4 regions of the Gracilibacillus sp. JCM 18860 genome follow, and region 1 is predicted to be linked to each of the others. Evidence: riboswitches for the same ligand, from Rfam matches in the RefSeq annotation. Region 1 holds a riboswitch; each other region holds the start of a gene.
What was found. Region 1 has a riboswitch for thiamine pyrophosphate ahead of tenA (thiaminase II). Riboswitches for the same ligand answer to the same signal wherever they lie in the genome.
Positions count from the first base shown of each region.

Region 2: linked by a shared signal. The riboswitch ahead of thiW (energy coupling factor transporter S component ThiW) and the one ahead of tenA (thiaminase II) in region 1 are both predicted to bind thiamine pyrophosphate.
Region 3: linked by a shared signal. The riboswitch ahead of ACZ5R4_RS06100 (ABC transporter substrate-binding protein) and the one ahead of tenA (thiaminase II) in region 1 are both predicted to bind thiamine pyrophosphate.
Region 4: linked by a shared signal. The riboswitch ahead of tenA (thiaminase II) and the one ahead of tenA (thiaminase II) in region 1 are both predicted to bind thiamine pyrophosphate.

Region 1 covers NZ_AP043868.1:1,820,638-1,828,683, reverse strand. The annotation lists gene ACZ5R4_RS09330 (6-phospho-beta-glucosidase) at 1-904, shown strand, start outside; gene brnQ (branched-chain amino acid transport system II carrier protein) at 958-2,277, opposite strand; TPP riboswitch at 2,935-3,032, shown strand; gene tenA (thiaminase II) at 3,150-3,833, shown strand; gene ACZ5R4_RS09315 (acetylornithine deacetylase) at 3,846-5,096, shown strand; gene ACZ5R4_RS09310 (hypothetical protein) at 5,292-5,462, opposite strand; gene ACZ5R4_RS09305 (SDR family oxidoreductase) at 5,573-6,490, shown strand; gene bioB (biotin synthase BioB) at 6,552-7,538, opposite strand; gene ACZ5R4_RS09295 (BCCT family transporter) at 7,736-8,046, shown strand, end outside.
Region 2 covers NZ_AP043868.1:2,085,369-2,093,414, forward strand. The annotation lists gene ACZ5R4_RS10510 (oligogalacturonate lyase family protein) at 1-354, opposite strand, end outside; gene ACZ5R4_RS10515 (ring-cleaving dioxygenase) at 535-1,503, opposite strand; TPP riboswitch at 1,631-1,741, shown strand; gene thiW (energy coupling factor transporter S component ThiW) at 1,864-2,337, shown strand; gene ACZ5R4_RS10525 (DUF362 domain-containing protein) at 2,430-2,666, opposite strand; gene ACZ5R4_RS10530 (aldo/keto reductase) at 2,996-3,835, opposite strand; gene helD (RNA polymerase recycling motor HelD) at 3,939-6,299, opposite strand; gene ACZ5R4_RS10540 (ABC transporter ATP-binding protein) at 6,366-8,046, opposite strand, start outside.
Region 3 covers NZ_AP043868.1:1,170,634-1,178,679, reverse strand. The annotation lists gene ACZ5R4_RS06130 (helix-turn-helix transcriptional regulator) at 337-1,155, shown strand; gene ACZ5R4_RS06125 (VOC family protein) at 1,245-1,664, shown strand; gene ACZ5R4_RS06120 (lysine N(6)-hydroxylase/L-ornithine N(5)-oxygenase family protein) at 1,734-3,041, opposite strand; gene ACZ5R4_RS06115 (FixH family protein) at 3,189-3,962, opposite strand; gene ACZ5R4_RS06110 (metal ABC transporter solute-binding protein, Zn/Mn family) at 4,183-5,178, shown strand; gene wrbA (NAD(P)H:quinone oxidoreductase) at 5,387-5,986, shown strand; TPP riboswitch at 6,222-6,331, shown strand; gene ACZ5R4_RS06100 (ABC transporter substrate-binding protein) at 6,450-7,394, shown strand; gene ACZ5R4_RS06095 (MTH1187 family thiamine-binding protein) at 7,410-7,703, shown strand; gene ACZ5R4_RS06090 (ABC transporter permease) at 7,747-8,046, shown strand, end outside.
Region 4 covers NZ_AP043868.1:445,848-453,893, forward strand. The annotation lists gene ACZ5R4_RS02300 (hypothetical protein) at 2-139, shown strand; gene ACZ5R4_RS02305 (YaiI/YqxD family protein) at 144-590, opposite strand; gene ACZ5R4_RS02310 (M20 family metallopeptidase) at 692-1,855, shown strand; gene dapA (4-hydroxy-tetrahydrodipicolinate synthase) at 1,939-2,829, opposite strand; lysine riboswitch at 3,022-3,203, opposite strand; TPP riboswitch at 3,383-3,489, shown strand; gene tenA (thiaminase II) at 3,569-4,258, shown strand; gene ACZ5R4_RS02325 (ECF transporter S component) at 4,251-4,841, shown strand; gene ACZ5R4_RS02330 (ABC transporter ATP-binding protein) at 4,846-6,315, shown strand; gene ACZ5R4_RS02335 (energy-coupling factor transporter transmembrane component T family protein) at 6,293-7,093, shown strand; partial or broken gene ACZ5R4_RS02340 (MerR family DNA-binding transcriptional regulator) at 7,194-7,352, shown strand; gene ACZ5R4_RS02345 (SMR family transporter) at 7,537-7,836, shown strand; gene ACZ5R4_RS02350 (glycogen/starch/alpha-glucan phosphorylase) at 7,935-8,046, opposite strand, start outside.

The sequences.
Region 1 (8,046 bases):
TCGTTATGGAAAATGGGAAAAGGTAATAGGTTTATGCAATGTACCTGTTATGGCGATGATGGAGGAACCAAAATTAATTGGCAAAACTACAGACGAACTAGTGTATTCATTCGCTGGGATTAATCATTTTCATTGGCATCGAGTCCAAGATTTAGAAGGAAATGATGTAACTTCTCAAATAATTGATAAGCTGTATGAGGAAGAAAACGGAACTCCAGCAAATATCTTTGACGTTGCTTACTTTAAAGAACAATTAAAACAAATGAATTTAATCCCATGTGGTTATCACCGTTACTATTACCGCTATGATGAGATGTTAAATCACATGTTAGAAGAATACAATGATCCGAATATAGGAACAAGGGCTCAACAAGTCAAACAAACAGAAGCAGAGTTATTCGAATTGTATAAAGATCCTAATCTACATGATAAACCGGAGCAGTTGACGAAACGTGGAGGGGCATACTATTCAGATGCTGCTTGTGAAACCATTGCGTCTATTTATGCAAATAAAAATACACAAATCGTCGTGTCTACGAAAAATAATGGAGCTGTGCCTGATCTTGCCCCAGATGATGTAGTGGAAGTATCTGCTTATATTGGTGCTGCAGGTGCACGACCAATCGCCTTTGGATCCTTTGAACCAGCAGAAAAAGGCTGGTTGCAGTTGATGAAAAGCATGGAACTTTGTGTAGAAAAGGCAGCAGTAACAGGTGATTATGGCGTATTATTGCAAGCATTTATCATCAATCCTCTAATACCTAGTGGAGAAACGGCAAAACGTGTGTTAGATGAATTATTGCTCGCTCATAAAGAGTATTTACCACAATTTGCTGAGAAAATAGAGGAACTAGAGACTGCAGAAGTAATCATTAAAGACGAAATTGCGAGAAATTTAAATTAATAAAAGAAAGGAGCTTCTCATAAGTAAAAAACTATTGAGAAGCTTCTTGTCCATTAAGAAACGTCTTTTTTGATCACACTAAAACCATATCCTATTATGCCCCCAACAATTGCTGGAACTATCCACCCTAGACCTTCATTATATAGAGGGAGAATTGTTTGAAATAAATCATTCACTGCCACAATTTTCAAGCCTGCAGCATTTAATCCATCGAACAATGAAACAATAAAGGTAAATAATATACTAGCTTGATATATTTCTTTTTTCCCTTTAAAGACAGGATGGAGAAAGGTTAAGATCATCAAACACATTGCCATTGGATAAAGCATCGATAAAACTGGAACAGAGAACTCAATAATGGTCGTAAGTCCAAAGTTAGAAATGACGGCACCGAGTATTGTAAAAATAATCGCCCAGATTGAATAGGGAATTTTAGGTATGATTTGATGAAAATAGGATGCACAAGACGTTACTAGACCAATACTTGTTGTTAAACAGGCTGCAACGACAATTACTCCGAGTATGATTTTTCCATACGAACCAAAGTAAAAAGCAGAGGCAGCAGCTAATATTGAACCCCCATTCTCCATATAGCCGATTTCTTCGACACTAATCGCGCCAAGGTATGCAAGTGAAGAGTAGACAATACCTAGAAGAAGTGCTGCAATTAGTGCAGCTTTCGATGTCGAGAGGATTAGTTGCTTTTTCGTGCTATAACCGATGTCCTTCATCGCATTAATAATAATAATTCCAAAAACAAAGGCAGCCAACAAATCCATCGTTAAATAGCCTTCTTGAAAGCCTGTGAAAAAACTGTTCGAGATATAAGCATCTGTCGGTGGTTGGATTTCTCCAATTGGATTTAGAAAGGAAACTATAATTAATAAGGTAATTACCACTAATAGGAGTGGAGTTAACACTTTTCCGATTATATCGATTAGTTTCTTCGATTGTAAGGAAAAATATAGTGTGAAGCCAAAGAATACGATCGTAAAAATAAGTAAGGCAACATTACTTGTCTGGTTACCGAAAAAAGGCGCAATGCCCATTTCATATGCAACGGTATTGGTTCTCGGTAGAGCAAAAAAGGGACCAATAGTTAAATATAAAGTGACAGTGAAAATAAGACCATATATTGGGTGTACCCGACTTGCTAATGACTGTAAGCTCTCTTTTCCTGAAATAGCAAGTGCTAGGACGGTGAGCACCGGCAATCCGACACCTGTAAATAGAAAGCCTAGGTTTGCTAGAAATAGGTTTTCTCCAGCAGCTTGTCCTAATAATGGTGGGAAAATTAAATTACCCGCACCAAAAAATAATGCGAAAAGCATAAATCCTATCGTGATAATACTTGTTGTGTTTCGTGATGACATAATAACCTCCGCAACAATTAATGTTTCATTTATATGAAATGTTAAGCTTTTATTTTTATTTTCAAAATATTTAAATAATAGCATGTAATTATTCGAAAAGCAATGATATCTATTGATAATTTGAAAATTAGTCATTTGTTCCACTTACAATACTTAGCTAGATAAATTTGGATTTATTGTAATATACCCCAAAATCTCCTTCTTTCCTTTTTAAATTGGTTGCATTAATTGCTGTTCTTTCGGATTATATCTAGTAAATATACAAATTGTCATTAATAAAAAGTGAAATTATTACATAGTTTGTAAAAATAAATAATTCTATACTAGTTATTTACAAAGACCTTACACTCGGCATTTATAATGAACAACAGATTTTTTTTATCTACAAACAGAGTTTGCGAATGATAAGGAATACAGAGATTACTTGTGATTAGTAAAGAATAAATCAACAATGCAAGCAGATGTCCAGGTTAGTGAGAAGGACAAGATCACATTATCGACATGTGTAGTCTGTTAGGTCCTGAACAGGATAGGCTCGTGATTCATGATAGGATAAAGAGCGAGGATGTGCTACACGACTAAGTGACCTCCTTATTTCCAATTAATTTGTCATTCTATAATCGATGTCTTATACTGGTAGGGAATAAAAAAATAAGTAGATTCGACTAGGGGAGCATGTAGGTGCTGAGAGATTTGATCGACCCTTTGAACCTGATCTAGTTAACACTAGCGTAGGGAAGTGGAATTGGCAGTTTGTGCATAGACGAATCATTGGCTATGTATGTTCAACCCATCTCCTTACATTGGTGATGGGTTTTTTGGTTTGTCACGGGATGTTACCGCCTAGTCGGAAATAAAGAGGAGGAAATAAATTGAATCAATTATTTACGGATCATCTTTGGAAAAAGGTGGAACCAATTTGGAGCTCTTACTTAGAGCATCCTTTTGTGAAAGGCCTTGGAAACGGTACTTTAGAGCAGGATAAGTTTAAGCATTGGTTAAAGCAGGATTATGTCTATTTAATGGATTATTCGAGACTATTCGCATTAGGGAGTGCGAAGGCAGAAGACTTAGAAACGATGACTATATTTGCCAAGCTACTACACGGTGTGCTTGATCTTGAAATGGATTTACACAGAAAATATGCGGCTGATTTTGGTATAACCAGAGAGGATCTCGAGTCCACAGAACCTTCCGCTATTACTACTGCCTACACTAGCTATATGCTAAATGTATCTCAGCGTGGAGGGATAGAGAATGTCGTCGCATCGGTACTTGCGTGTGAATGGAGTTATAATTTTATCGGTAAATCACTAGCAACATGGCCAGGAGCATTAGATGAAAATTTTTATAGTAGCTGGGTGAAGATGTATCAATCTCCCGAATTTACAGAGCTTGCAGAGAATTGCAAACATTTAATGAACAAAATGGCAAAAGGAAAATCAGAAGAGGATTTAACTAGACTAGAAGAGATTGTCATTCGAACAAGTCAGTTTGAATATATGTTCTGGGATATGGTAGAAAAACGAGAAGATTGGCCAGTAAGCCTAAATTAGGAGGAATAGCTTATGATTGATTTAGTCGATGAACACGCGCAGGAGTTAAAAGAAATATTAGCAAAATTGATTAGCTTTCCTACTGTTAGCCCACCAGCTAGAAATACAGAAGGAATTCAGTCCTATATCGCCAATTTTCTAGAAAAGGAAGGATTTGATACAACGAGGTGGGATGTCTTTCCACAGGATCCTAATATGGTTGCAGTGAAAAAAGGTGAGGAAAGTAGTTCATACAATAGCTTGATTATAAATGGTCATGTGGATGTTGCTGATGTTGGGGATAAAGCAGATTGGACAGTGCCGATATTTGAATTGACAGAGAAGGCTGGCTTCGTCTATGGTCGTGGTGTTTCCGACATGAAGGGAGCAATTGCTGCTACTTTGTTCGCAATGAAACTATTAAATGAGCAAGGTATCTCATTAAAAGGAGACTTGCAGATTCAAACGGTGATCGGTGAAGAGGCAGGAGAAGCAGGGACATTATCCTGTCTGGAAAAAGGTTATACTGCCGATTTTGCACTAGTTGTCGATGGAAGTGATCGAAAAATCCATGGTCAAGGAGGTGTAATCACTGGATGGATTACTGTAAAAAGCAAGGAAGTTTTTCATGACGGAATGCGTGCAGCTATCTTACAAACATCGGAGGGTGCAAGTGCAATAGAAAAAATGATGAAAATTATTGCGAGCTTACAAGATTTGGAGCAAGAGTGGGCAGAAACCAAACAATATCCAGGCTTTAGAAAAGGAACAACTACAATTAATCCTGCGGTCATAGAAGGGGGCAGACATGCGGCATTTGTAGCAGATCAATGTAGTCTATGGGTGACTGTACATTTTTATCCGAATGAGAGCTATCAATCGGTGGTGGCGGAAATTGAAAATCACCTGAGAAATTCAATAAAAGACGATCCGTGGTTCCAAGAAAACCCGCTCCTCTTTCGTTGGGGAGGGAAATCTATGCTAGAAGAAAGAGGAGAAGTTTTTCCTTCTGCCGAAATTAGTAAGGATCATCCTGCAATCCAAATGCTCCAACAATCCCATCAAAAAGTGGAACAATCAAAGGCGATGATAGGTATGTCGGAAACCGTTACAGATGCAGGGTGGTTTCATGAAGGTGGTATCCCCACCGCCATTTATGGACCAGGGAAATTAAAGGAAGCCCATTCTGTTGATGAAAAAATAGAATGGGACGAGTTATTACGCTTTGCCAAAACATTAATGATCTTCATTACAGACTGGTGTAACAAGAGAAAAGAAGGATAAAATCTGGATATCATCGTGTTATAATTGAACCGGATTGCCAAGATATAAATAGATATATCTTGGTAATCTTACAATGTCGAAGCAGATGGCCAAGATAAAAAGATATATCTTGGCGATCTCGCAATGTCGAGACAATATGGCCAAGATAAAAAAATGCACCTTAGCAACTCCATCCTTAGAAATCATAGCTGCACTTTATATAATCGGATAATAAGACTGATAGATCGGATTACAATAAAATGGGGGTCTCGGCCCAATCATGGGAGCTTCGAATGGTTTTGAGTTGTGAGCATATAAGATTTTTTCTTTATGATATGCCTCTGTTAACAGTAAATATTTCACCTCAGGGTTATAATAGTATTGCATGTTTTGCACCTCCTTCTTCTACATTATGCTCGTATAGTAAAAAATGGGCACATATCCATTCTAAATTCATAAAGTATCTATATAACATGTTGATAGGAAGGTGCTTTCGCATGAATGAAGAGAGGTCAGATCCACAACATTATCCTATACCTCCTAATTACGGGAAAATAACCAAGTATGAGGAAATAGCGTTGACAGTGCCTGAACAAAGGCAATACCGCCAGCCTGGGGTAGAAAAATTAATGGTGCCAGAACCAGTTGTCGAAAATCGACATTATAAAGGAAGTGAGAAGTTACAAGGGAAAGTAGCACTTATAACAGGTGGAGATAGTGGAATTGGAGCAGCAATCGCTATTGCTTTCGCAAAGGAAGGAGCAAATGTTGCAATTTCCTATTTAGATGAACACGAGGATGCTGGTAGAACAAAAAGAAGAATTGAAGAACTAGGTAGAAGTTGTCTCCTCTTACCGGGAGATTTAAGAGAAAAGCAACAATGTATGACCATTGTAGAAAAAACGGTAGAAGTATTTGGTCAGCTGGATATTCTATGTAATCATGTAGGGATCCAGTTTCAACAATTAAATTTAGAAGATATCTCTGACGAACAATTCGACGAGACCTTTAAAGTGAATGTTTACTCTCATTTTTATACAACCCGTGCTGCATTACCATATTTACATGCTGGTAGTTCGATCATTAATACCGCCTCAGTAGTGGCATTTGATGGAAATGAGCAACTGATGGATTATACTGCAACAAAGGGAGCAAATGTAGGATTCACACGTGCATTGGCGAAGAATTTAATCAAGAAGGGAATTAGAGTGAATGCTGTTGCACCTGGGAGGTTTTGGACTCCTTTGATTCCTGCTAGCTTTTCTCCTGATCAAGTGCCGCTTGCAGGTAACCCAATGGATCGCCAAGGGCAGCCCTTTGAAATTGCTCCAACCTATGTGTATCTTGCTTCTGATGATTCTAGGTTTGTCACAGGACAAACACTTCATGTAAATGGTGGTCAAATCTTTGTCTGATCAAATGGCCAAAGCCCTTGCTAGAAAAAGTTTTAGCTTTTCTTCCCTTATTAAATAAGGGCTAATCATCCATTGTCACATAATCAATTTGGAAACCTAAGTCTTCAATCATTTGATGGTCACTTAAACCTTCTTGTCCTCTTGTTGTTAAATAATCACCGATAAAAATGGAATTAGCAGGATAAAGTCCAAGTGGTTGAAGACTTCTCAAATTTATTTCTCTCCCTCCTGATATACGAATTTCTTTACTAGGATTTATGAACCGAAATAGGCAGAGAACCTTTAAACAATAAGTCGGATTCAATTCGTTCGTCCCCTCTAATAATGTTCCATCTATTGCATGTAAAAAATTAATAGGTATAGAATCAGCATCAAGTGCCTTTAATGCTCTTGCCATATCGATAACATCTTGTTTTGTTTCTCTCATCCCGACAATGACACCAGAGCATGGCGAGATCCCGACATTTTTCACTTTAGTTACTGTTGCTACACGGTCATGGTAGCTGTGACTTGTCGTGATGCTAGAATGATGGTTTTCAGACGTATTAATATTGTGATTGTATCGGTCAACCCCAGCATCCTTTAGCTTTCGAGCTTGTTCTGGCTTTAACAATCCAAGGCAAGCACAAATACGAATATCATATTGTTGTTTGATTTCTTTAACAGCAGCAGTTACGATATTCAGCTCTTTTTCTGAAGGGCCTCTACCACTTGCTACGATACAGTAGGTTCCAGATTGAAGCTCATGAGCATTTTTCGCCCCTTGGACGATTGTTTCTTTATCCATCATTCTGTATTTTTTTATCGGTGCTGTTGAATCTCTTGATTGAGAACAATAGCCACAATTTTCTGGACATAATCCAGATTTCGTGTTGATGATCATATTGAGCTTAACCCTATTGCCGAAGTAATGCTCGCGAATGTGGTAAGCGCTATGTAATAAAGAGAGCAACTCCTTATTTGGGCATTCTAAAATATGGAATGCCTCTAAATCGGTAATATCTGCTCCATGAAGAACTTTTTCCGCTATTGATTGCCAGTTTGTCATCTTCTCTCCCCCGTTATCTTTATTCGTAAACTCCTATTTTTCCCTTTACTTTTCCTTAACAGCTTAAGCAATAAATTTTCTATTGTCAACCTATAAAATTTATAAGTTAACATATTGACGTGGTTTAAACCAATACAAACGTGGTATAGAGTTTAATATCTCGTAATTTTCATCATTACCATAGGAGGAAGAAGGTTATGGAAAACAAAACTTTACAAAAAAATAGAAAACTAATCGATTATGGGATCTTTCTCCCAGCCTTACTAATCATTCTAATCATTTGCATCCCTTTTTCTTTATATGAGTCTGAATCACTTGCTTTACTAAATAGTATTTTTGATAAGATTGTAGAAGTTTTCAGCTGGGGCTATATATGGTATGCCTTGATTTTATTGGCTGCAGGACTTTATTTATCGTTTTCGAAATATGGAAAAGTAGTATTAGGAGACCCGAAAGAAAAGCCTTCATTTACCATGTTTGAATATGCCTCGATATTAATTGCAATGGG
Region 2 (8,046 bases), 260 kb from region 1:
ATATATTACTTTTTCTTTCAAAGTATTTAGATCTAATTCTATTATCTGCTGATCTTTACGAAAGTAAACTCTCGTTTCATCAGGATGTAAACATGGTGAAAGTCCTTCATAGGTTTTATCATGATCAGTCAATTGGGTAATTACACCTGTTTCTATACAGATGCTGAATAAATCTGTTTTATTATTACGATCTGAACAAAATAATAGTTTACGACCTTCGTCATACCAGCCATTCTCCGTAAAATAAAAATGATGACTATGTCCAGTATAGCTTGTTAGTTGGAGAGTAGATATACCAGTAATTCTATCTTGAAATTTCCTCCATTCCGGTTGCCACTCTTTTCCCTTCCCCATCTTCTCATCTCCTTTTTTCTTCTACAATATAAAACATTTACATTTACAATAGCTTACTAACTCTTAATGAACAATGATCCGATTATATATTAACTATACTATTCAGCCAAAAAGAAAAAAGCACCTGATTAGAGGTGCTCATATAACCAATCTATTTCCGTTATCGATCTACCATTTGTCCTATTTTGTATCCAATGGCTCTAACCTCGATTCAATCTCTTCTCGACGGTCTTCTAAAAATGGAGGTAAAGCTAAAGATTCACCCAAATGCTCCGTTTCTTCATCTGTAGCAAACCCTGGTCCGTCTGTAGCCAACTCGATTAAAATACCATTTGGCTCTCGAAAGTATAAGGATTGAAAATAGTATCGATCCACCAATCCTGAGTTTGGTAGTCGTTCCCTTCGAATTTTTTCGTGCCATTTTTCCAATTCTGCTCGGTTGTCGACTCGTAATGCTACGTGATGCACACTTCCACGTCCAGGTCTTTCTTTCTGCAAATCTGAGCTTAGCTCTACATGCAATTCTGCCCCAGTTCCACCCTCTCCAGTTGAGAAAACTTCTACATCTGGCATCCCTTTATTACGAGAAGGGTAGCTTCCAACTTGGCGAAAACCTAATAATTCTGTTAATACTCGTGCAGTAGGGGAGATATCTGGAACGGTTAATTGAACAGGCCCAAGACCTGTAATCGCTTTGTCTTGTGGAACTGCACTATTTGTCCATGGAATACCAGAAGCTACCCCTTGGTTGGTCTGATCTGACACTAAAACTAATCGTTGGTTTTCATGATCACGAAATCGAATTACCTTTCTCCCAAATTGCTCTCCCATTCCCTCATGATTCACTTTAAATTGCCGAAAACGATCTAACCAATAGGCTAGAGCTTCATCATCTGGTACCCTTAAAGAAGTTTGTGAAATACTTTGATTCCCAGTATAGGTGTGTCCTGCTCTTGCTATTTCAAAAAAGGTAAGATCTGTACCAGGACTTCCTTGTTCATCGGCATAAAATAAATGATACATACTGGGGTCATCCTGGTTTACCGTTTTCTTTACTAATCTCATCCCAAGCACGTTAGAATAAAAACGATAATTGTCCTTAGCATTAGCAGTTATTGCTGATACATGATGGATACCTTTTAATTCCATGTAGTCACCCCTCCACGTTGTTCTATTCTACAATTATATGACAAAATATCTCGAATTCAAAGTAATTAGCATCACCTATTGACTTTTCACCCACTTATGATAAAATTTTCATTAAATTCTATACGTGTATAACTACTAGGGGTGCCAATGAATGGCTGAGAGAGAAGCACATGTGCTTTTCAACCCTTAAGGACCTGATCTGGTTTATACCAGCGGAGGGAAGTAGCTGATCTTACTATTGGTATGTGAAGCCAGGTCCATTTTGGAGCTGGCTTTTTATATTTTCCCTCTACTACCGTTTTCTATACACAAAAATAAGGGGAGAATATTGTGAAAAAAAGAACATTAATACTTACAACGATGGCAGTATATGTCGCGGTTGGAACGATTGGATCACAGTTTTTATGGTTTCCAACTGGCATCGCCAAAGCCTATCCTGTTCAACATGCCGTTAACGTGATGGCAGCCGTAACTCTAGGGCCAATTCCGGCTTTATTGATTGCATTTGTGATCGGTCTATTGAGAAATCTTCTTGGACTAGGTACACTATTAGCATTCCCAGGTGGGATGATTGGTGCATTACTTGCAGGAATTCTTTATCGACTAACAAGTAAGAAACAAATGTCAGCAGTTGGAGAAGTGATAGGTACAGGTGTTGTTGGTTCCTTTCTATCTGTCCCATATGCTTATCTTCTTATGGGCACTTCTGTTGGGGCACTTGCCTTCCTACCAGGCTTTTTAGTAAGTAGTGTCACTGGTGCTTTAATTGGACTTTTGATTCTATCAAAGATAAAAACTACGAATCTGTTACACCAACCACTTTCCTCTAAGTAAAGAAAATGCGACCATGCTTATGATGGTCGCATTTTGCTATTACTACGTTAGAAACTCGTCTTTTTTAACGAATAAGTTAGCTTTTTAATTTTCTAACGTGCAAAATATGCCTCTGCTTTTTCCAAGAAAACTTCCTGTTCAGGAGTAAGATCATACTCCTCTTCGATGGCATCCACTGGACAGACAGCTTTACATGCCCCACAGTCAATACACACATCAGGATCTATATAAAATTGATCTGGACCTTCTACAATACAGTCAACTGGACAAACAGTAGTACATTCACCAGCTTTTTCTGCCTGACAAGGTTCCGTTATTACAAAAGCCAATTCGAAACCCCCTTAAGTGTTTAAATCTATTAACTACGATATCTTATCTTCCTAGCATTTTGCAAGAAAAAGCGCCTGGGACAAAAGATTAGTAAGAAGGAAAAAATCCGAACGTTAATATTTCTGCACTGCAATCGCTTCGTCAAAATACTTCGCTTTCCGTGGGCACGGCGATCTGCTAACTTTGCAAAGAAAACCGCTTTGCAAAGTGGATCTTCAGCTCGTGCTGTTCCCACTGGAGTCTGCGTATTTTGACTACGCTTAGTCAGAATATTGTTCGGATTTTGATTCTCTCTATTTAGTTATGTCTCAGCGTCTTTCTTTTTTTATTATCTCTTATCAAAATCATCTGGGTCTGGTCCGATACGCTCTTCCTTATTCAGATCAGCAATTAATTTCATCTCTTCTTCTGATAATTCAAAATCGAACACATCGGCATTTTCATGAATACGATGTTGTTTCACCGATTTCGGAATTGTCACAACCTCTTTTTGTAGATCCCATCGTAAAATAACCTGAGCGGTTGATTTTCCATGATGCTTCGCAATTTTAGTTATCGTCTCATCAGATAAAATTTGACCTTGCTTTAAGGGAGACCATGCCTCTAGCTGTATGTTGTGCTTTTTACAAAATTCATGTAAGCTTTTTTGTTGTAGATGTGGATGGAATTCTACTTGATTTACCATCGGCACAATCTTTGCCTCAGTTAATAAATCCTCCAAGTGATGCTCTTTGAAGTTACTTACACCAATAGCACGAATTTTGCCATCCTGATATAGCTTTTCCATCGCCTTCCATGTTTCCTTGTATTTATTTTGCTTTGGTACTGGCCAATGGATTAAATATAAATCTAAATAATCTAAACCTAATTTTTGTAACGTCGTTTCAAAAGCTTGTAACGTTTCTTCATAGCCTTGATCTTTGTTCCAAAGCTTTGATGTGATAAATAGTTCTTCGCGAGGAATTCCTGATTCTTTTATGGCCTGTCCTACACCTTCTTCATTTTTATAGACGGCGGCAGTATCAATACTCTTGTAGCCATGTTCGAGAGCCCATTTTACAGAATTAATGACTTCTTCTCCATCTTCCACTTGGAAAACACCAAGACCAAACCAAGGCATTTCTACCCCATTGTTTAACGTTGTGGTGGATTGTAAACTTTTCACCATTTTCATTCCTCCCTTTGTTTCACTACGATATTATCTTCCCACAAAATGCTCGATAATGAAAATAAGTAGCTCAACTTAAATAGTGACCGTTTTGAAACGATCACTATTTTTTCGCCATAATCTCGTGAATTTTATAATGCTTGAATCTTGCTTTAGGTACTTCATCTATAAAACGGCTTGGGCGTCCAATAGAAAATAGTGCAAGCTCATGCATTGCTCTCGTGCATGCTGTATAAAACAGATTTCGATCTAAGGCGTGATGGAAGTTTTTGTCAGAAGCATTGCTCAGAATAACAGCATCAAACTCTATTCCCTTTGCAAGATATGCGGGAATAATCACAATTCCTTTACTAAAGGTATGTGCTTCTTGTGTCATTAAGCTGACAGGAATGCGATGACGTAGTCTTTCGTGTAATTGCTGGCATTCCTCCATGGTCTTACCAACAATGGCAATCGTCTCATGGCCCTGATCCCGAAAGAGTCGTATTTGTGAAATCATTTTTTCTTCTGCCATTTCATTTTGTTCAACTTCCATTAGAATAGGAAGATTCCCCTCTCTTTCGAAGGGTTCAATCAAATCACCATTAGGCATAAAAGCTTTCGTAAAAGATACAATCGGTTCTGTTGATCGATAGCTTTTCGTCAATACAATTCTTTCATGCTTTTCCTCTAATTTCTCAGATAGCAACGTCTCATTTTCTAGTGCATGAGCATAGATTGCTTGATTAATATCTCCTAATAAGGTCATCCTGCTAACAGGAAACATTTTTTTCAATAAAGCAAATTGAAATGGCGTGTAATCTTGTGCTTCATCAATAAACAAGTGCTGGATCGTACGTTGTGCGTTGAAACCGAGCAGACTTTTTTCGAAATAAATATATGCTGGAGCATCCTCCCATGTTAAAAATTTCTTCTTTAAATGATTATCTGTTAATCGGCATATTTCCTCCCAATGTGATGGAAGGGAAATGTTCTCCTTAACTTGGAAAGAAGGTTGAAATAATTTTCGAAATGTTTTTAATGGGTCAACAAAAGCCAATTTTCTTATTTTGAGACGAAGTGGTCTTAATTTACTTGCTACCACCCTTTTTCTTAATAGTGCCTCTTCCCGTTCATAATCATCAAAGGTATCCTCTGTGAACCGATTTTCTTCCTGTAATGTATGGTGGACATCGACATAATCTTCTTTTTCCAGCAATTCACTTTCCTCAAGTACCCAATCCTTTTCTCTTTCGTATTTTTCAACTTTTTTTAACTGATGTAATAACCAGTTAGCAACTTTTTCCAAACGTTCTGGAATAGAAAGGTTGGATTCTGTTCGATAAAAATATTGTTCGATTGCCTTCTTAGGAATAATAATCTGGCCACGAAAAGTAATATTTCGAAAAACTAAACCATTGCTTGCTAGCTGTGCTAAATAGTCATCGATCACATGCTTATAGGATAGACTAGCTTTATAATGCATTGCCTCTACTCTTGCTGTATAATTATCACCCTTTTCCTGCAAATAGTACTCCATTTGCTCAAAAGGGGTTTCTAGTTGAAAACTATCATTTAACTGTAGGTGTAAGTATTGATAAAAAGTCATTTGCTGCATATTATCCTCACCTAGCTCAGGCAATACTGTCGCAACATAGCTATTGAACAATGGATTCGGCGAGAATAGGACAATCTGTTCTGAGGTTAAGGTCTCTCGATAACGATATAGAAGATAGGCCACCCTTTGTAATGCGGCAGATGTCTTACCACTTCCAGCAACTCCTTGTACGACTAATACCTTACTTCTCTCGTTACGAATAATTTGGTTCTGTTCTCGTTGAATAGTGGCCACAATGCTTTTCATTTTTGTGTTTGCCTGATTCCCCAATACAGACTGTAATAAATGATCTCCTATTGTGAGACCAGTGTCAAACATTCCTTTTAGTTCGCCATTTCTTATCATATATTGACGTTTTAGTGTTATTTCCCCGGAAATATTTCCTTGAACTGTGTCGTAATTTGCTGGACCTGGAGGAAAATCGTAATACATACTCGCTATTGGAGCTCTCCAATCATAGACTAGGAAATCATTTTCTTCTTTATCCAAAACAGAGGCAAGCCCAATATAAATTGGCAGCTCCTTCTCTTCTCTCTCTGGTCGAAAATCAATCCGTCCGAAATAAGGGGTATCCTTCAAACGCTCTAAAATATCTAGTCTTTCGCTTACCTGCCCATGGCTCCGCTCACGTTCGGAGAGGAATTCTGCTTGCTGCTTTATACTTGCTTCTGTTTCAATTTTATCATCCATTTCTTCTATATTAACGGTAACGTCTTCCCAGAAATCACGACGAATATCGATCACGTCTTTTTTTAGCTGCTTCGCCTTTGTTTGTAAAAGATTAATTTTGCGTTTAATTTCCGCTACTACTTCATCGACTCTTTTTTGTTCCTGTATTCGTTCATGCTTTTGTCTATCTTCCGTCATTTTTTCACCTCCATGACGCTTACTTTTACTATACCCAATAATTTCAAAAGTTTTATACCGGTAAAATTATCCATGACCAGTTTTTTGTTGTGTTGCTACTAGATTAGCATAAAAACCACCTTCATGTATAAGTGTTTGATGATTTCCTTGCTCTAAAATTTCTCCGTCCTTCAAGACAAGTATCAAATCAGCTTCTTGAATGGTGTTCAATCGATGAGCAATAACGAAACTAGTTTTCCCTTTCATTAATCGTTTTAACGCATCGGTTATCTTTATTTCGGTAATGGTGTCAATACTACTCGTTGCTTCGTCTAATATAAGAATGGATGGGTTGCGCAACATAGCTCTAGCGATTGAAATTAGCTGTCTTTGACCTTGGCTAATTCCATGTCCATTTCCTTCTAGTATCGTATCATATTGATCTGGAAGCTGCTCAATAAAGGAATGGGCATTGGCAAGCTTTGCTGCTGTCATCACTTCTTCATCTGTTGCATCAAGCTTTCCATACCGAATATTTTCTCTTATAGTTGTATCAAATAAATAGGCATCCTGTAAGACAATTCCTAGTTGATCACGTAAGCTTGCATAAGAAATAGCGGAAATATCCTGACCATCTAATAGGATACTGCCATTATAATGCTGGTAAAACCCTGCTAATAAAGAAATAATGGTTGTTTTCCCCGCGCCCGTTGGTCCGACAAGTGCAATCGTTTGACCAGGCTTTGCATGAAAAGAAACATTTCTTAATACTTTCTCTTCCTCATTATATGAGAAAGTTACCTTTTGGAACAATACATCTCCGTCAACGTTTGTCAGTGATTGTTTCTTTTTCCTTTCCTCCGGCTCTTCATCCATTACCTCAAACACACGCTCTGCCCCTGCAACTGCTGAGAGAATAATATTAAATTGGTTGGCTAAGTCATTCAATGGTCGGGTAAACTGACGGGCATAAGTCGTAAAGGTAACAATGATTCCGATGGAGACACTTGTGGCGTTTGTAGATAATACAACCCAACCACCTATACCGACGATAATTGCAAAGCTAAAGTTGTTTAATGTATTCATCAATTTAGGAATAAATCCAGAATAGACTTGTGCCCAGTACCCTACATTTCGTAATGGTTGATTGTGGCTGTCAAATTGGTCGATTACCCTGTGTTCTTGATGAAATAGTTTTACCATTGTATGGCCAGATAAGGTTTCCTCTAAAAAACCATTCATTTTCCCCAATTCATTCTGTTGTTGTTTGAAATATTTTCCTGTTCTATTCGTAATCCACTTCATCCCAAAAAACATCATCGGAACTATCGTTAACGTCATCCATGTTAGCAATGGGCTAAGCCAAAACATGACAGCTAATGTTCCGACTAATGTCAATATACTCGTTGTTAATTGGATAACCGCTGTATTCAATGTACGACTGACATTCTCTATATCATTCGTCAGCCGACTCATCAAATCCCCACTTTGAGATTTTTGGAAATATAAAAGTGGTAAAAGAAGAACATGTGCAAATAAATCTTTTCTCATAGAATAGACAGTTTGTTGCGAAATCTCGATCATCCAATAATTTTGCAGGGCTAACGTTAGGGAATGAAAAATAAATACGACAATGAGAATACCTAAAATTTGTGAAAAAGTAAATAAGTTTGCCTCTCCTGTCATTGTATCAACAGCTACTCCTATAAAATAGGGGCCTAACAATCCTAGGATGGAGCTAAGAACAACAAAGAAAATAACAAGCCAA
Region 3 (8,046 bases), 650 kb from region 1:
CACTCCTAAAGACGAATGATTTAATTGATTAAGGCGAAAATATTCGCCTCTAGTACTATAATACACATCCACCTAGATGTCAATTCAATCGTTTTTACATAAATAGAGGAATTAAAGTTATTTTGTCGAATTATTTAATAAATATAATATTTTTCTAAATATTATTGACCGAACATACATTCTGTGTTAATGTTAAGAGAGCGTGGTTTATCGTAGCACAATCACTTGCAACGAGGACAATTCCCCTATTGTTAGGAATCCGCTTTTTTCTAACTAGAATACTCATCATTGAAAAATTTCCAAGTTATCATGCCATTTTTGCAGAGGAGATACACTATGGCAAAACGAAATATTGAGATTGATGAAGCTATTAAATTTATCCATCAAAACCTTCATGAACCAATTAATCTGAAGCAGCTAGCTCGTTATGTTTCCTATAGTCCCTATCATTTTTCACGGATGTTTAAAGAGGAAATAGGTTTACCTCCATTATATTATTTATCAGCACTTCGATTACAAAAAGCAAAAGAGCTATTATTAAAAACTAATTTTAGTATTCGAGATATAAGTTTAGAGGTTGGGCAACAGAGCTTAGGGACGTTTACTTCACGGTTTACTGAGAAGGTTGGGGTAACTCCGTCCGTCTTTCGTCAATCAACTACTAAAACAGAACAACAGTTTCAACAAATAACAAAAATGCCGGATTTCACCCAACAGACTAGAAAAGTATTACATAATACCATTTATGGGCATATTAATGCTACTCAACCCTTTCTTGGAATTGTATTAATTGGACTGTTTTCGAAGCCGATTCCAGAAGGATTTCCCTTATATGGTTTGATCCTTCCCTCGTTAGGAGAATTTTATTTCTCGAATGTGAAGCCGGGGAGGTATTATTTATTAGCTACATCGGTTTCGATGGAGATGAACTCAAAGGATATCCTTTTGACAAATACAAATTTACGGGCAAAGCGAAGCGAACCGATTTTTGTTAATCATAAAGATGAAGTGCCTGCTATAGAACTCACACTTCGCTCACCTAAAATGGATGATCCACCTATTCTCATCTCGATTTCTGCTTTAATGCAACAACATATTAATAAGATCAATCCACTTTATCGAGATTTAGCGAACAGTAATCGTTTAAATAGTTAAGATAAAAGTGGAGTTTTCCTTAATTCAGGGACAAATTTTTAAGAGGAGACCTAGTAAAATTAGAATTTTCAAAGAAAAGGAGCTTAAAAATGATTAAAAAGATGTATCCGTATTTAGTTATGAATGGAAATGGACAGGAGGCAATTCAATTTTACGAGAAGGCATTAAAAGCGAAAATAGTAAATGTCCAAACCTTTGGAGAAATGCCCCCAAATCCTGAAATGCCACTTCCAAAAGAAGCTGAAAGTAGGATTTTAAACGCACATCTACAGATTGGAGATATAGATTGGATGTTATCTGATACTTTTCCAGGGCAAGAGCATCAATCTGGTAATCATGTTACCATTGCCTTAATTTTAGATAATGTGGAAGAAACAAGGGAGCTTTATGATGCTTTAAAAGAAAAAGGCAACATTGGAATGCCACTACAGGAAACATTTTGGAGTCATGCATATGGACAAGTAACCGATCAATTTGGAGTCATTTGGCAATTATCTGCAGATAAGTAAGAAGGTCGTGCCAGAAATTCAATAGCTAGATCACACTGTGGAGATCTAGCTATTTTTGACTTTTGTAACTTACTTATTATTAGGTGAAAACTGAGAAAATATCGTCCCACGTTGGTTTCCATATACGGTTCGGCCTGCAATATCGTTAATAATTTGAATATTACGATCAACAGCCAAGCCGAGGTTCGTTGCCCCTGTTCCATGAGAATGCTCCAAATTTGTTAATGTATAGAAATGATGGGAACGATTTTTGTCCTTAAATGCCAATTGGAAATTTTTGCGAACCTTAAATCTTTTTTCATCCTCCCATTCAATCTTATCTTGGAATCGATTGTAAAACCAATCTGGAATATTAGGTACATATCCTGTGGCTAGAATGAGAATATCCGTGTTGAATGTAATGCTTTCTTTTTTCTGCCATTGCTCCCCTTCAACCTTTAATTGATCACCAGTGTAACTTGCCTTATGGATTTCCGTTAATGGTTGAATGGTAATTGGTAATGGTTTATTCTCAACAGAATGATGATATAACCATTCATGAATATGGTGTAAGGTATCTCCATCAATTCCTTTACGCAGCTGTCCAAGATAATCTAATGATTCGATTCTTTCTTTAAATTCTAAATGATAGAAGTAATCCACATAATCAGGTGTGAACACTTCTTGTCCTAATTTTGACTGGTCTAGCTGAAGAAATCCAGGTGAGCGTGTATACCATGATAATTGGTAAGAGAAGTGCTCCTGTAGTTTTAATAAATCATAAAAAATCTCCGAAGCACTTTGCCCTGAGCCGACTACTGTAATGTTCTTCGCTTTTATAGTACGATCCTTATGATACAAATACTGGCTCGAATGATGGACATTTTCTATTTCTGCTCCCTCTAACTCGATAGGGATATTCGGTTCACTTCCTGTTCCCATTACAACGTGTTTTGTGAAATAAGACTCTGTAGTCTGTTTACCCCAATGGTTAACTACAACTTCATAGTGATCTTTCTGATCAATCACATCAACCACCTCTGATTGAAAGTTGCAGGTTGGTAATTGGTCTGCAACCCATTTTAAATAGGCTGCATATTCAGCACGAGGCATTTCGAGTTTTTGAAAAAAAAAGAACTTATATAGACGGTTTTTTTGATGTAAGTAGTTAGTGAATGTAAATTTACTTGTAGGATTTGCAAAAGTGACTAAGTCTGCTAGAAAAGGAACCTGAAGATCCGTCCCGGGGATTAGCATGCCAGGATGCCAGGCGAATTGGCCATTCTGATCAAAGAAGATTGTTTTTAAATCGCTTCTTTCATAGCTTAAAGCTGCAAGTCCTAAATTATAAGGTCCTATTCCAATTCCAATAACATCGTACATTGTCGAGTTACCCATTATGTTCCCTCACTTATTATAAAAATCTTTCGAAAATGTCGTCATCTTCAGGCTAGCTGAAGATTTTGTTTTTTCCATATTCAGTTACCTTCCATTATACCCTAGAGTTTTATAAAATAAAAAAAGTGCGCTTAAGCTTGCGCACAATTATTTTGTAACTGTTATTTGGTGTTCCTCATGTTCATGTAATCCTTCATCATTTGAAATATGAATGATAACCTGATAGTTTCCATTACTCTGAAAAGTATGTTGAGTGGAATAGGTGCCTTCCTGTACCTGATCTGTTTCTAATAGTTCATGGTTCTCGTCTGGATCAATCAGTTCAAAGAGCACGGTAGCATCAGTGAGGGGTTCATTTCCTAATTCAACATCTACTGTTAGGCTTGTTTCCTCTTTTAATTTGGCTTCGTTAATTTTATCAAATTGAATAGAAACATCCGCTGAAGGGGTATGTCCATCTTCTGAATTTGTTGCCTCGTGTGAATGGTCGTGAGCCGCTTCATCCTCGGAATGAGCTGATTTCTCACCAGTAATAGTAATCGATTTCTTTGGCATTGTGTGAAGTCCACCTGCTGTTGTATGAGCATAAATCTCATAGGTCCCAGGTTCATTAAAGATTACTTCAGCAGTGTATGTTCCGTCCTCTTGATTGGTCGATTCTACATTTGTCGTATTTTCTTCATCGTTAACATTCCAATATTCGAAGGTCATTTCTTCTGCATCTGTTATGGGATCTCCGTTAGAAGTAACGTTAGCTTCTAATGGAACAGTTTGCCCTACCTCCGCTGTTTGAAGTAAATTAAATTCAACTTTTAGGTCTTCTAGTGTTTTTTCTTCTGTATCTTTTTTATTATCAGAGCCACACGCAGTTAAAGCCATTATTGCAATGATTACTACTAGGACAAATTTAAAACGCTTCATTGATTTTCCTCCATATTCTTCATTAGTCATTGTTAACTATACGCTGAAATATATTTGGAATCAATGGATAATATTTGAACATTTTTTAACATCGGATAATCAAATCGTAATAATTACTATTTACAAAAATGTATTCATCCTTTATAATAAAATCAAATCGTATTAATTACGTTTTAATAAGTTATTTCAAATTCTTATTACATATTATGGGGGAATTATTTTGAAAAGATTAAGTATTGGATTGTTTATCTTGATCGCTTTATTATTGACAGCTTGTGGAGAAGAGGGTTCAGAAGCAAATGGAGAAAGTGATGACAGTCTGTCGATCTATACAACACTTTATCCATTAGCATATTTTGCAGACGAAATTGGAGGAGATGACGTAGAGGTTTCCACTATATTACCTGCTGGTGCTGATCCGCATAATTTCGAACCAACCTCTAAAATGATGGTTGAGATTGCTACTGCGGACTTATTTGTTTTTAATGGTGCTAATTTAGAAGCGTACGCAGGTGAGATAGAAGAAGCCTTGCAAGGAGAAGATGTAAAAATGATAGAAGCAGCAGAGGGGATTGATTTAGAGGAACATGTTCATGAACATGAACATGATCATGGTGATGAAGAAGGACATGACCACGAACACTCCCACGAAACCGAAGAGGCGCATGATCATGCAGGCCATGATCATGGTGATGTGGATCCACACGTATGGTTAGATCCAATAAAAGCGGTACAGCTCGCAGAGAATATTAAGGATGCACTTGTGGAGATTAGACCTGAACAAAAGGAAAGCTATGAAGAAAACTTTCAAGATTTAGAAGAAAGGCTAACAGCACTTGATCAAAGCTTCCATGAGCAATTAGAACAATCTGACAACAAAGAAATCCTAGTAACACATGCTGCATACGGATATTGGGAACAAGGCTATGGAATAGAACAAATTGCGATTTCTGGATTATCACCAACCGATGAACCATCACAAAAGCAGCTGGAAGAAATTATTCATCAAGTTGATGAGAAAGGAATTAAATATTTGTTGTTTGAGCAAAATGTAGAGCCTAAAGTTGCAAAGGTGATTCAAAATGAAGCTAATATTGAGTCACTCCAATTACACAATTTATCTGTATTAACGGAAGAAGATATAGAGAAGGAAGAGAATTATTTCACATTAATGGAACGAAATCTAGAGGTTTTGGAACAAGCGCTTCATTATTAATGAAAGTTAACCATTAGGAAATATTAAGATTATATGCTTAAATATTTCCTAATGGTTATTATTTCTTTACTTGTTGAAAGCCTGTTCGGATAGTTCCACTTAGTCATAAGCAATTGTCTTGAATTAGAGATAATTACTTGATATGCTATGTAGGCCTAGAAGTTTGAACTAGGCATGCAAAAAGGAAGGAAAGAAGGAGTTTTAGGATATGGTAAAAGTAGCAGTAATTTATTATAGTTCAACTGGAACCAATTATCAACTTGCTAATTGGGCAGCAGAAGCGGTGAAAGCAGCAGATGCTGAGGTAAGAGTGGTGCGTGCGCAAGAGACGGCGCCAGAGGCTGCAGTAGCTTCTAATCCAGCTTGGAAACAGCATTTAGAGGAAACTCAACATGTCCCTGTAGCAACCTCTGATGATATAGAATGGGCAGATGCGATTATTTTCAGTATTCCGACTAGATTTGGAAATGTTCCATCTCAAATGAAGCAATTTATTGATTCACAAGGCGGATTATGGGCTGCAGGAAAAACGATGAATAAAGTAGTAACAGCCATGTCTTCTGCTTCTAATGCGCATGGTGGTCATGAGGGAACCTTATTACATTTATATACCTCTATGATGCACTGGGGTGCGATCATCGTCCCTCCTGGATATACAAATGAATGTATCTATGGGGCAGGCGGAAACCCTTATGGAACTAGTGTCACACAAACTCCAGATGGTAAAATGCTGGAGGATGTAGAAGCAGCAGTGAAGCACCAAGCAACTCGTGTAGTGGAAGTAGCTTCAAAAATAGTTCAATCATAATTGTAGAAGGCAGATCTTCAGCAATGAAGGTCTGCTTTTTTTTGCACGTTAGGAAGATATAAAATTTCTACACAGCAGAAGCTTCGACCAAGTTTTTTAAGGTAACAAGTAAAAAAAACTAGGTACTTGTTAAAGTAGAGAGAATGCCTCGTTTTTTTCATATCTCCAATGAAGTACACAAAACTTGAATAATTACGATAAATATGTCAAAGTATGAATGTGATAGCAATAAGATATGGACATGTAGGGGGACTGGTGTTGCCAGTTGAGATTGTATCCGGAAGATACTGACCCTTAGAACCTGATCTGGTTAGCACCAGCGTAGGGAACATATGGAATTATGAATCTATATGCGCTCTAGGCTTCTGTCTAGAGCGCTTTTTCTATATGTATCCCTTAAAAACGACATAAGGGGGAAATCAAATTGAACAAACTATTAGTTGTCTTAGCATGTATGTTTTTTATGTTAACAGGATGTGGCCAAGACTCTTCTCAAACAGACAAACAGAATTTAACAGAAGTCACGTTTGTTTTGGATTGGACACCGAATACAAATCATACCGGATTATATGTCGCCCAAGCAAAGGGTTATTTTGAGGAAGAGGGATTAAATGTCAATATTGTGCTTCCGGGTGAAGCAGGTGCTGATCAAACGGTAGCTGCAGGGAAGGCCGATTTTGGAATAAGTGCACAGGAGGCGGTTACTGAAGCAAGAGTACAGGATATTCCGATTGTATCGATAGCAGCTGTTATTCAACATAATACTTCTGGTTTTGCGGCCCCAGTAGAGAAAGGAATCCAATCCCCTGCCGATTTTGCCGGAAAGACATATGGAGGCTGGGGTGCACCAGTGGAATCAGCAGTAATCGATTCCTTGATGAAACAAGAGGGTGCATCCGTAGATGATGTTACCATTACGAATATTGGCAATACCGACTTTTTTACTGCAGTTGAGCGAGATGTAGATTTTGCCTGGATTTACTATGGTTGGACTGGTGTTGAAGCAGAGCTTCGTGGTATCGACCTAGATATGCTCTACTTAACCGATTATTCAGAAAAACTAGATTACTATACTCCTGTTATCACAACAAATGAAACAATGCTAGAAGAGAATTCTGAAACGGTTCGTTCATTGTTAGCAGCAGTAACTAAGGGTTATCAATATGCTATCAGTCATCCAGCTGAAGCAGCAGATATATTAATAGATAAAGTACCCGATTTAGACCCAGAATTGGTAAAAGCAAGTCAAGAATGGCTCTCTCCAAAATATCAGGACGATGCTACAAGATGGGGAGAACAACGTCCAGAGGTTTGGAGAAATTATTCTGATTGGATGTTCGAAAATGGTCTATTAGAAAGGGAGCTAGACGTAGAATCAGCGTTTACAAATGAATTTTTACCTGAATAAAAAGGAGAGAGAAAAATGGCAAATGCATTAGTGAGTATTCAAATTATCCCGAAAACACCAAATGGGGAAGATGTGATTCCATTTGTAGATGCAGCAATTGAGGTAATCGAGGCTGCTGGAGTGAAGTACCAAGTGAATCCATTAGAAACAACAATGGAAGGGGAGCTATCTGCACTACTAGTGATTATTGAAAAAATGAATCAACGTATGCTAGATATGGGCTGTACGAGCAACATATCCCAAATTAAAATTTATACAAGGGCGGACAATCAGGCGTCTATGGAAAAATTAACAGAGAAATATCACTAAAGTAGTGGAAACAACATAACAGAGTAAGGACGGTGTTGAGCACATGATAAAAAAATCATGGCTTCCTATCTCAGTGATTGCGATAATGCTTTTTATCTGGGAGCTATCGACGAGAATCTTTCAAATACCAGATTGGATACTACCAGCACCCACTGTCATTATACAGGAGGCACTTAACAACTGGCCGAACTATAGTCATCATATCTTCTCAACAATTCAACTAACGATACTCGGTTTGGTTATGGGGATAGTGGTTGGACTAACGGTAGCGGTTATTCTACATTTGTTGCCAAAGGTGAGAGAAGCAGTATATCCAATTATGATCCTTTCACAAAATGTTCCA
Region 4 (8,046 bases), 1.4 Mb from region 1:
CATGACAAAAGTAAAAATGCTTGTCCAAACCACTTACAAAAACGAATTGCTGAGGGAAGGGAAAGTGTACGATATTCCTGATGACACAGCAAAACGTTGGATTATTAGTAAAATTGCACAAAAATATGAAGAGAAATAAGTTTCTAACAAGATGTTTGAATGAGCTTTCGCAATTGATGGCGGAAGCTTTCTTTTTGATCATTGCTTAGCTTCTTCGGACCTTTTGTTCGCAATCCTGCTTTTCTAGCTTTTGCTTTTAAATGTCTTTCTTCTAACATTTGGTCGATTTTTTTCTTGGAATATAGGAAGCCAATATGATGAATGACATAACAATTTTTTTCTAATCCTAAAGCAGCAAGACCATAATCTTGTGTTACTATGATATCCTTCGCTTTTGCCATGCCTATGATTCGGTAGTCCACTGCATCAGAACCTGTGTCAACATAGGTTACCTTAACAAAAGACGGATAGTCTTGGTGGCTGTAGTGGCTGTAGCTTCGAACTAAATGAACGGTTATATTCTTTCCTATTACTTCCTCTAATATTGTATCCACAACAGGGCATGCATCTGCATCCACGTAAATTTCCATATGAACCTTCCTCTCCATAAATTGATTTTAAGAATAGTATAGCAATTTTGTAGTGGTTATAGTATTATTTTCTTATTATAAGTGGAAAGTCAGGGTATAGGATGAACGATTATTTAGAAAAACAACAAGAAAATATGCTTTATTTACTAGAACAATTGGTCAATATAGATAGTGGGACTTCTGACAAAGCAGGGGTGGATAGGATAGGGGCATTAATGGCAACATTATATCGAGCCTTAGGGCTAAAGGTTAATGTATTTCCGGAAGCTGATTATGGAAACCATTTAGTTGTAAGGGCTTCCCAACAACATAAACCAACTATCCTAATTATTACACATATGGACACAGTTTTTGAAAAAGGAACGGCAAAATTGCGTCCATTTCTAGTGAAAGACAACCGTGCATATGGACCTGGTGTTATTGACATGAAAGCAAGTCTCGTTGCTGTCTATTTTGCAATGAAAGCTTTGAAGGAAATAAAAAGTAAGGCCTTCTATGATGTAGAAATTTTATTAACTAGTGATGAAGAAATTGGTTCAGTTACTTCGAAATCGTTGATTGAATCCCATGCCAAGGATAAAAAATTTGCTTTAGTGATGGAGCCAGCTCGAAAAAATGGTGCTATTGTGTCAGCTAGAAGAGGGAAGGCTCATTATACATTGGAGGTATTTGGGAAGGCAGCTCATTCTGGTATCGAACCAGAAAAAGGGAGAAGTGCGATAGAGGAGCTTGCTCATAAAATTATTCAATTACATGATATTACCGATGAAGAGAAAGGTATTCATGTCAATGTCGGGATCATTGAAGGAGGTAGCTCTGTTAATACTATATCTGACCATGCTTCTGCGGAGATTGATGTAAGATTTCGAAAACAGGAGCAAGCGGATCAAATTGAGCAGAAGATAGAAGACATTACCTCTCATGCAGATATTGAAGGAACAAAGGTACGATTAGAAGGGGAGATTAACCGTCCTCCAATGGAGAAAACGGCGAAAACCGAAAGTCTTCTTCGTATTATCCGCAAGGTAGGGGATGAGCTTCACATAAAGATAACAGACACCGAAACTGGTGGTGGTTCAGATGCTTCTTTTACTGCGGCGATCGGAATACCAACGGTTGATGGATTGGGACCAGTGGGTGGAAATGCACACCGTGAGGATGAATATTTAGAAATAGATTCATTCTTACCTAGAACAATCTTGTTAGCAGAAGTGATAAAACAATTACATCGAAAAATAAATCAAACGAAAAAGCCACAATCATGAATGATATGCTCCCCTTTAAGTAGACAGGTTAAAAATAAAAAATCTGTTACTTGAGGGGAGTATTTTTATGTCCAATAGATCCTTTATCCTACAAAATAATTCTTTTGCAGATAATGTAAATCCTGATGTAATGTATTCAATTCTTCTTCGTCTAAAGGTATGAGTGGAAGTCTTACGGAGCCAACATCCATTCCAAGCATGGCTAATGCTGATTTAACGGGTACGGGATTTGGTGCTTTAAACAATGCTTTCATGATCGGTAATAGCTCTTGATGTAGACGTGCTGCCTTCTTCGGGTTCCCTGTTTGATATTGTGTAATCATCTCCTTCATTTCATTCCCAATAATATGGGAGGAAACCGAGATAATTCCTCTTCCACCTATTGCAAGCATTGGTAGTGTTAGACTATCATCTCCACTATAAAGAGAAAAATCTTCAGATGTTTCATGAATGATTCTCGTCATGGCATCTAAATCACCACTAGCTTCTTTTACAGCTACTATGTTTTTGATTTTGGCTAATTCAATAATAGTTTCAGGTAATAGATTCACACTCGAACGTCCTGGAATGTTATATAACATAACTGGTAAGGTAGTTGCTTTAGCGATAGCTTCAAAGTGTGCATACATCCCAGCCTGTGATGGCTTGTTGTAATACGGAGTAACAAGCATTACGGCATCGACACCTAACATTTCGGCTTGTTTTGTTAACTCGATGGATGCTTGTGTATTATTCGAACCAGTACCTGCTATAACAGGAATCCGTTTATTCACAACTTTTACAGTAAATTGAAGGAGAGAAAGAATTTCGTCTTTGGATAATGTTGGTGATTCTCCTGTTGTACCAGCGACTACTAATCCTTCTGTTCCATTACTAATTAAATAATTAATTAAATGTTCTGCTTTGTTAAAATCAATTTGTCCGTTTTGATCAAATGGTGTGACCATTGCTGTTACGACACGTCCAAAATTCATTTTAGCCTTCACCTCTATTCATATTTTTAAAACAATTTCGCTACGTAAAATGAATAGAGCTTATCCCATCATCAAACCTTTTTGGAAAACTAATAACAGATCATTAAGTTTTCGCCTAATAACTATCAGGTTAGACAGCAAAAAATGCAACAATGAAAGGGTATCATTGTTGCACCGTTATTTGATAATGATGCGTGAGATAGCCCTCCATATAGCTTCTTCGACTATATGACAGCCCGACATTTCTTAAATGAAGGACCAGTGACTAAGATGATGCATTCCTAATCACTTCGGCAAATCCCCCTTTCTGTAATCATCACAGGCGACATCTCCTCCGATTACATACTAATGGTCATTGCACCTCTATTCTCAAACTATTCAATTGTTTTAAATGTTGGTTACTACTATAACAAAGTTTATCCATAGATGCAATAGATAAAAAGTTTAAAAGATGAATAGAAAATAATGGATTCTCTCTTATTGAAACAAATTTAAAGAATAGCTTGACAAACTGGAAAAATTTGATATAGTTATACACGAATTAAATAAAAACGCATTCCACTAGGGGTGTCTTCTAAAGACTGAGATTAAAGTTTTACTTTAAGACCCTTAGAACCTGATCTGGTTTATACCAGCGTAGGGAAGTGGTACGATATCCGTTATTTTCTGCAGGTATAACCACTATCCTTACGTATTTGGTAGGATAGTGGTTTTTGTGTTTCCTGGGAGGAGAAGAAAAATGAAATTTTCAGAAAAACTAAGAAAGGAAGTAGACCCTATTTGGCAGGAGAGCTTCCAGCATCCATTTGTCCAAGGAATTGGAGAGGGAACATTACCGGTAGAGAACTTTAAGTACTATGTCCTACAGGATGCTTATTATTTATCCCATTTTGCAAAAGTTCAAGCACTCGGTGCAGCTAAAGCAAATTCTTTTGAAACGACAAACCGAATGGCCGCACATGCCCAAAGCACTTATGAAGCAGAACATGCGTTACATGAATCATTTACAGAGATTTTAGGGATTACGGAGGAAGAGATCAAAGCATTTCAGCCTTCTCCAACTGCTTATGCCTACACCTCTCATTTATATCGAGCAGCATATGACGGGCATTTAGGGGATGTGATTGCAGCTATTCTACCGTGTTATTGGCTTTATTATGAGGTTGGAGAGGTTTTGAAGAATTGTACTCCAGATCATCCTGTTTATCAAAAATGGATTTCAACTTATGGCGGAGAGTGGTTCAAGCGGTCAGTGGAGGAACAAATTAATCGGTTAGATGAAATTGCTTTATCCGTTACAGATTCAGATCTAGAAAGAATGAAACAGCACTTTGTCATAAGTAGTCGTTATGAACTTATGTTCTGGGAGATGGCCTATCAACTTGAATCCTGGCAATCAATAGGAAGAAAAGAGGGAAAATATGTTTAAAAAGCTAACACTTACCGATATTCTTGTTACAGTTGTTATTGCATTAGTCTTCAGTGTCATATATAAAATCTGGGGACCCCTCTATAGCGCGGTTTCGGTTTTAGGCTTGCATATCGATCAATTGCTGTACGGAATGTGGTTTATGGCGGCAACCGTTGCATTTTTAATTATTCGTAAGCCTGGCGTCGCTTTGTTAGCAGAATTGGCTGCTGCACAAGGAGAATTCTTATTTGGTGGTCAATGGGGTATTTCATTATTATTATACGGCCTCGTTCAAGGGCTAGGTTGTGAAATTATATTCGCTATTTTCCGTTACCGAAGCTATCATATTTTGGTCATGTGCTTAGCTGCAGTTGGTGCGGCAATCGGCTCTTTATGGCTCGATATTTATTATGGGTATATCACGGAATTAGCTTTATGGAATCTGAGTTTGCTCGTTTTTGCTAGAATATTGGGGTCTATCGTAATCACAGGAATCTTTGCATACTACCTAGTAAATGCATTAGAAAAAACGGGAGTAACAAGACTAGTTCGACCATTGTCCAACAAGCATTACGAAGCGCTAGATGAGGAGATTAGGTGAAAGAATGAGTACCATTGCTATCGAAAAACTACGTGTAAAATTTCCTGAAGAGGAATCCTTTTTATTTAAGGATTTCTCTCTCTCCATTCGAAAAGGGGAAAAAGTACTCATCCTTGGTCCTTCAGGATCGGGAAAATCGACTTTATTAAAAATTTTATCAGGGTTGGTGCCAAAATCGATGGAAATCCCCATTAAATATACATCACGAGAGCTCTCAAATTCCTGGGGTTTTGTCTTTCAAGATCCGGATTCTCAATTTTGTATGCCCTATGTCGATGAAGAGCTTGGTTTTGTGTTAGAAAATCTCGGGATACCGCATGATCAAATGAAGGAATTATTACATCGTTACCTAGTAGAGGTCGGATTAGAACTAGAAGATGTCCATATTAAAATAGAAAGGTTATCTGGTGGTATGAAACAAAGGCTTGCAATTGCTTGCATTCTAGCATTACAGCCAAACACAATATTTCTAGATGAACCGACTGCCATGCTTGATCTAGAAGGGACGGCACAGGTTTGGGAAACGATGCAAAGGGTTGCTAGAGACAAAACCGTGATCATTGTTGAGCATAAAATCGAGCATGTGATTGATTTTATCGACCGTGTCGTCTTACTTGATGAAAAAGGGAACATTATGATGGATGATACTCCCAAAGTCATTTTTGAACAATCTAAGCAAAAGCTAAAGGAATTCGGCATTTGGTATCCTTCCGTTTGGCACGAATATAGGCATGCTAAAACAGAAATCAATCAACCCATCAATCAATCAGCTGAGACTTTAATGAAAATGGAGGATTTTATCGGTTATCATCATAAACAGCCCGAAATAGAAGTTTCGAATGTAGAAATAAAGAAAGGGGATTGGATTTCTGTTACAGGAGAGAATGGTGCAGGAAAGAGTACATTGTTGCAGGCTATTATGAAGCTAATTAAGACGAACGGAAAAATAGACTATCCACTTGTGAAAAATCATAGTGATTTATACCAACGAATCGGCTATGTGTTTCAAAACCCTGAATTGCAATTTGTAGAAAATACGGTTTACGAAGAATTAGCCTTTTCTCTACGTAAAGAGAAACTCTCTGAAGAAGAAAATAAGAAAAAAATTGAAGCTCAATTAAAGGATTTCCATCTCTTGAACGAAATTCATAAGCATCCCTTCCAGCTTTCAACTGGTCAGATGAAAAGACTAAGTCTTGCAACTGTTACGATAACGTCACCTGACATGCTTCTATTAGACGAACCAACCTTTGGTCAGGATGCTCGAAATACTTTTAGAATTTTAGAAAAGTTGACTCGATTGTGGAAAGAAGGGATGACGATTGTGATGGTGACGCACGATCCGATGATCACTGAATTACACGCAACCATTGTGTGGCAAATCAAACAAGGGAAAATAATACATATAAGGGATATAGTGAATCTTAGGGAAGAAGAGGAGGTAGGACAGGTTGGCGATCGAATTATCCTATAAAAAAACATTCCTCCATCACATTAATCCAAGTATGAAATTTATTATTTTTGTAGGATTATTTATTGGCCTTCTGCTGATTCATAATCCGAATATCTTGTTTTATACTTGTATAGGGTTATTATTGGTATATTTTCTTTTGACAGGCTATCCCTTTGTGTTATTACTGCTTTTTGCATCTCCATTCCTCATCATTTTTCTTTCCTCTACTATTACAATGATGTTATTTGGGGAAGGGCAGACGACATTGTTTCAATATGGTGTTATCCATGTAACAGAAGAAAGCTTCTATCGAGGTATTCATTTAGGAATGAGGAGTATCGTTTTCGGGTTATTAGGGCTATTATTTGCTTTAACCACAAGACCTGTATCGATGTTTTATTCCATGATGCAGCAGTTGAAGCTCCCTCCGAAGATTGCCTACAGTTTTATGACAGCGATCCGCTTGTTACCGATGATCGCGGAAGAGTTTAGTCATCTTAAAAAAGGATTAAAGATTCGTGGCATGGAATATAAGAAAGGAATTCATGGTTTTTATCAAAAGATTCAGCTTTTTACCATTCCAGTCCTTGCACAAAGTATACGCAGAGCATATCGGATTGCAATTGCAATGGAAGCTAAACAATTTACAGGTAATAGAGACAGAACCTTTTATTATCAAATAGGGTTTACGAGGTATGATACTTATTTTGTTATCTTCTTATTAGCAACACTGCTTATTACCTTTTATATGAGTGAACAACTTCCTATTTTGCAAGTAAAGGACGTCCTTTCCTTATAAAAGAGAATGAATCGAGCATTACTATCATCATTAGTAATGCTCTTTTTTGTTGACTCTTACGCTTACGTTAGGCTTATGATAGTAGGGAAGAAGGCTCGCAATGTATAGTATCGGAAAGATTGCAAAAGAAATGAATAGTACGGTTCGAACATTAAGGTATTATGATGAAATTAATTTGTTGAAGCCATCTTATATCTCGGAATCAGGATATCGTTATTACTCAAAAAAAGATATTATCACATTACAGCGAATTATTGCATAAAAGGAACTAAATTTTCAATTAAATCAAATAGAAACAATCTTAAATCAGAAAAATGGGAAGATGTATTTGAGGAACAACTAGCACTTGTTACTAAGGAATTGCGGCTATTTAAGCATCTATCGGTGATTGAACAAAACGATAGTTGGAAAAATATATTTCAGTATATTAGACAAAGAGTTTTTTGATTATTGCAGGCTTATTTGAAGTGATAGGAGTTATTGGGGTAAAGAAAGTATCAGAAAAAAATAACTTCTGGAACAATGTGAGGCTAATTGGTAGTTTTATTATTAGTTTTCAATATTTATCTATGGCTTTACAGGAGATCCAGTTATCGACTGCATACGCAATTTGGACAGGAATTGGTACACTTGGTTCAGCAATCATTGGAATTATTTTCATTCATGAGCCTAAAAATTTTCTCCGCATTTGTTGTATTATCGGAATGATCCTTACAGTGATCAGTTTAAAGGTCGTTAGCTAAGAGTGGCTGAATCATTATTCCATACGGAACATCCCGGATCTCCCTATGATTTGTAGGAAGTTCCGGGTCTTAAGTTAGGTAGTCAGCTCTTACAAACGTTATCCCTTTCTCAATTTCCAGATACCAGTTGCATATTCTTGAATCGTCTGGTCGCTTGAAAATTTACCTGAATGAGCGATATTAATCAAGCTTTTTGCTAACCATCTTTGT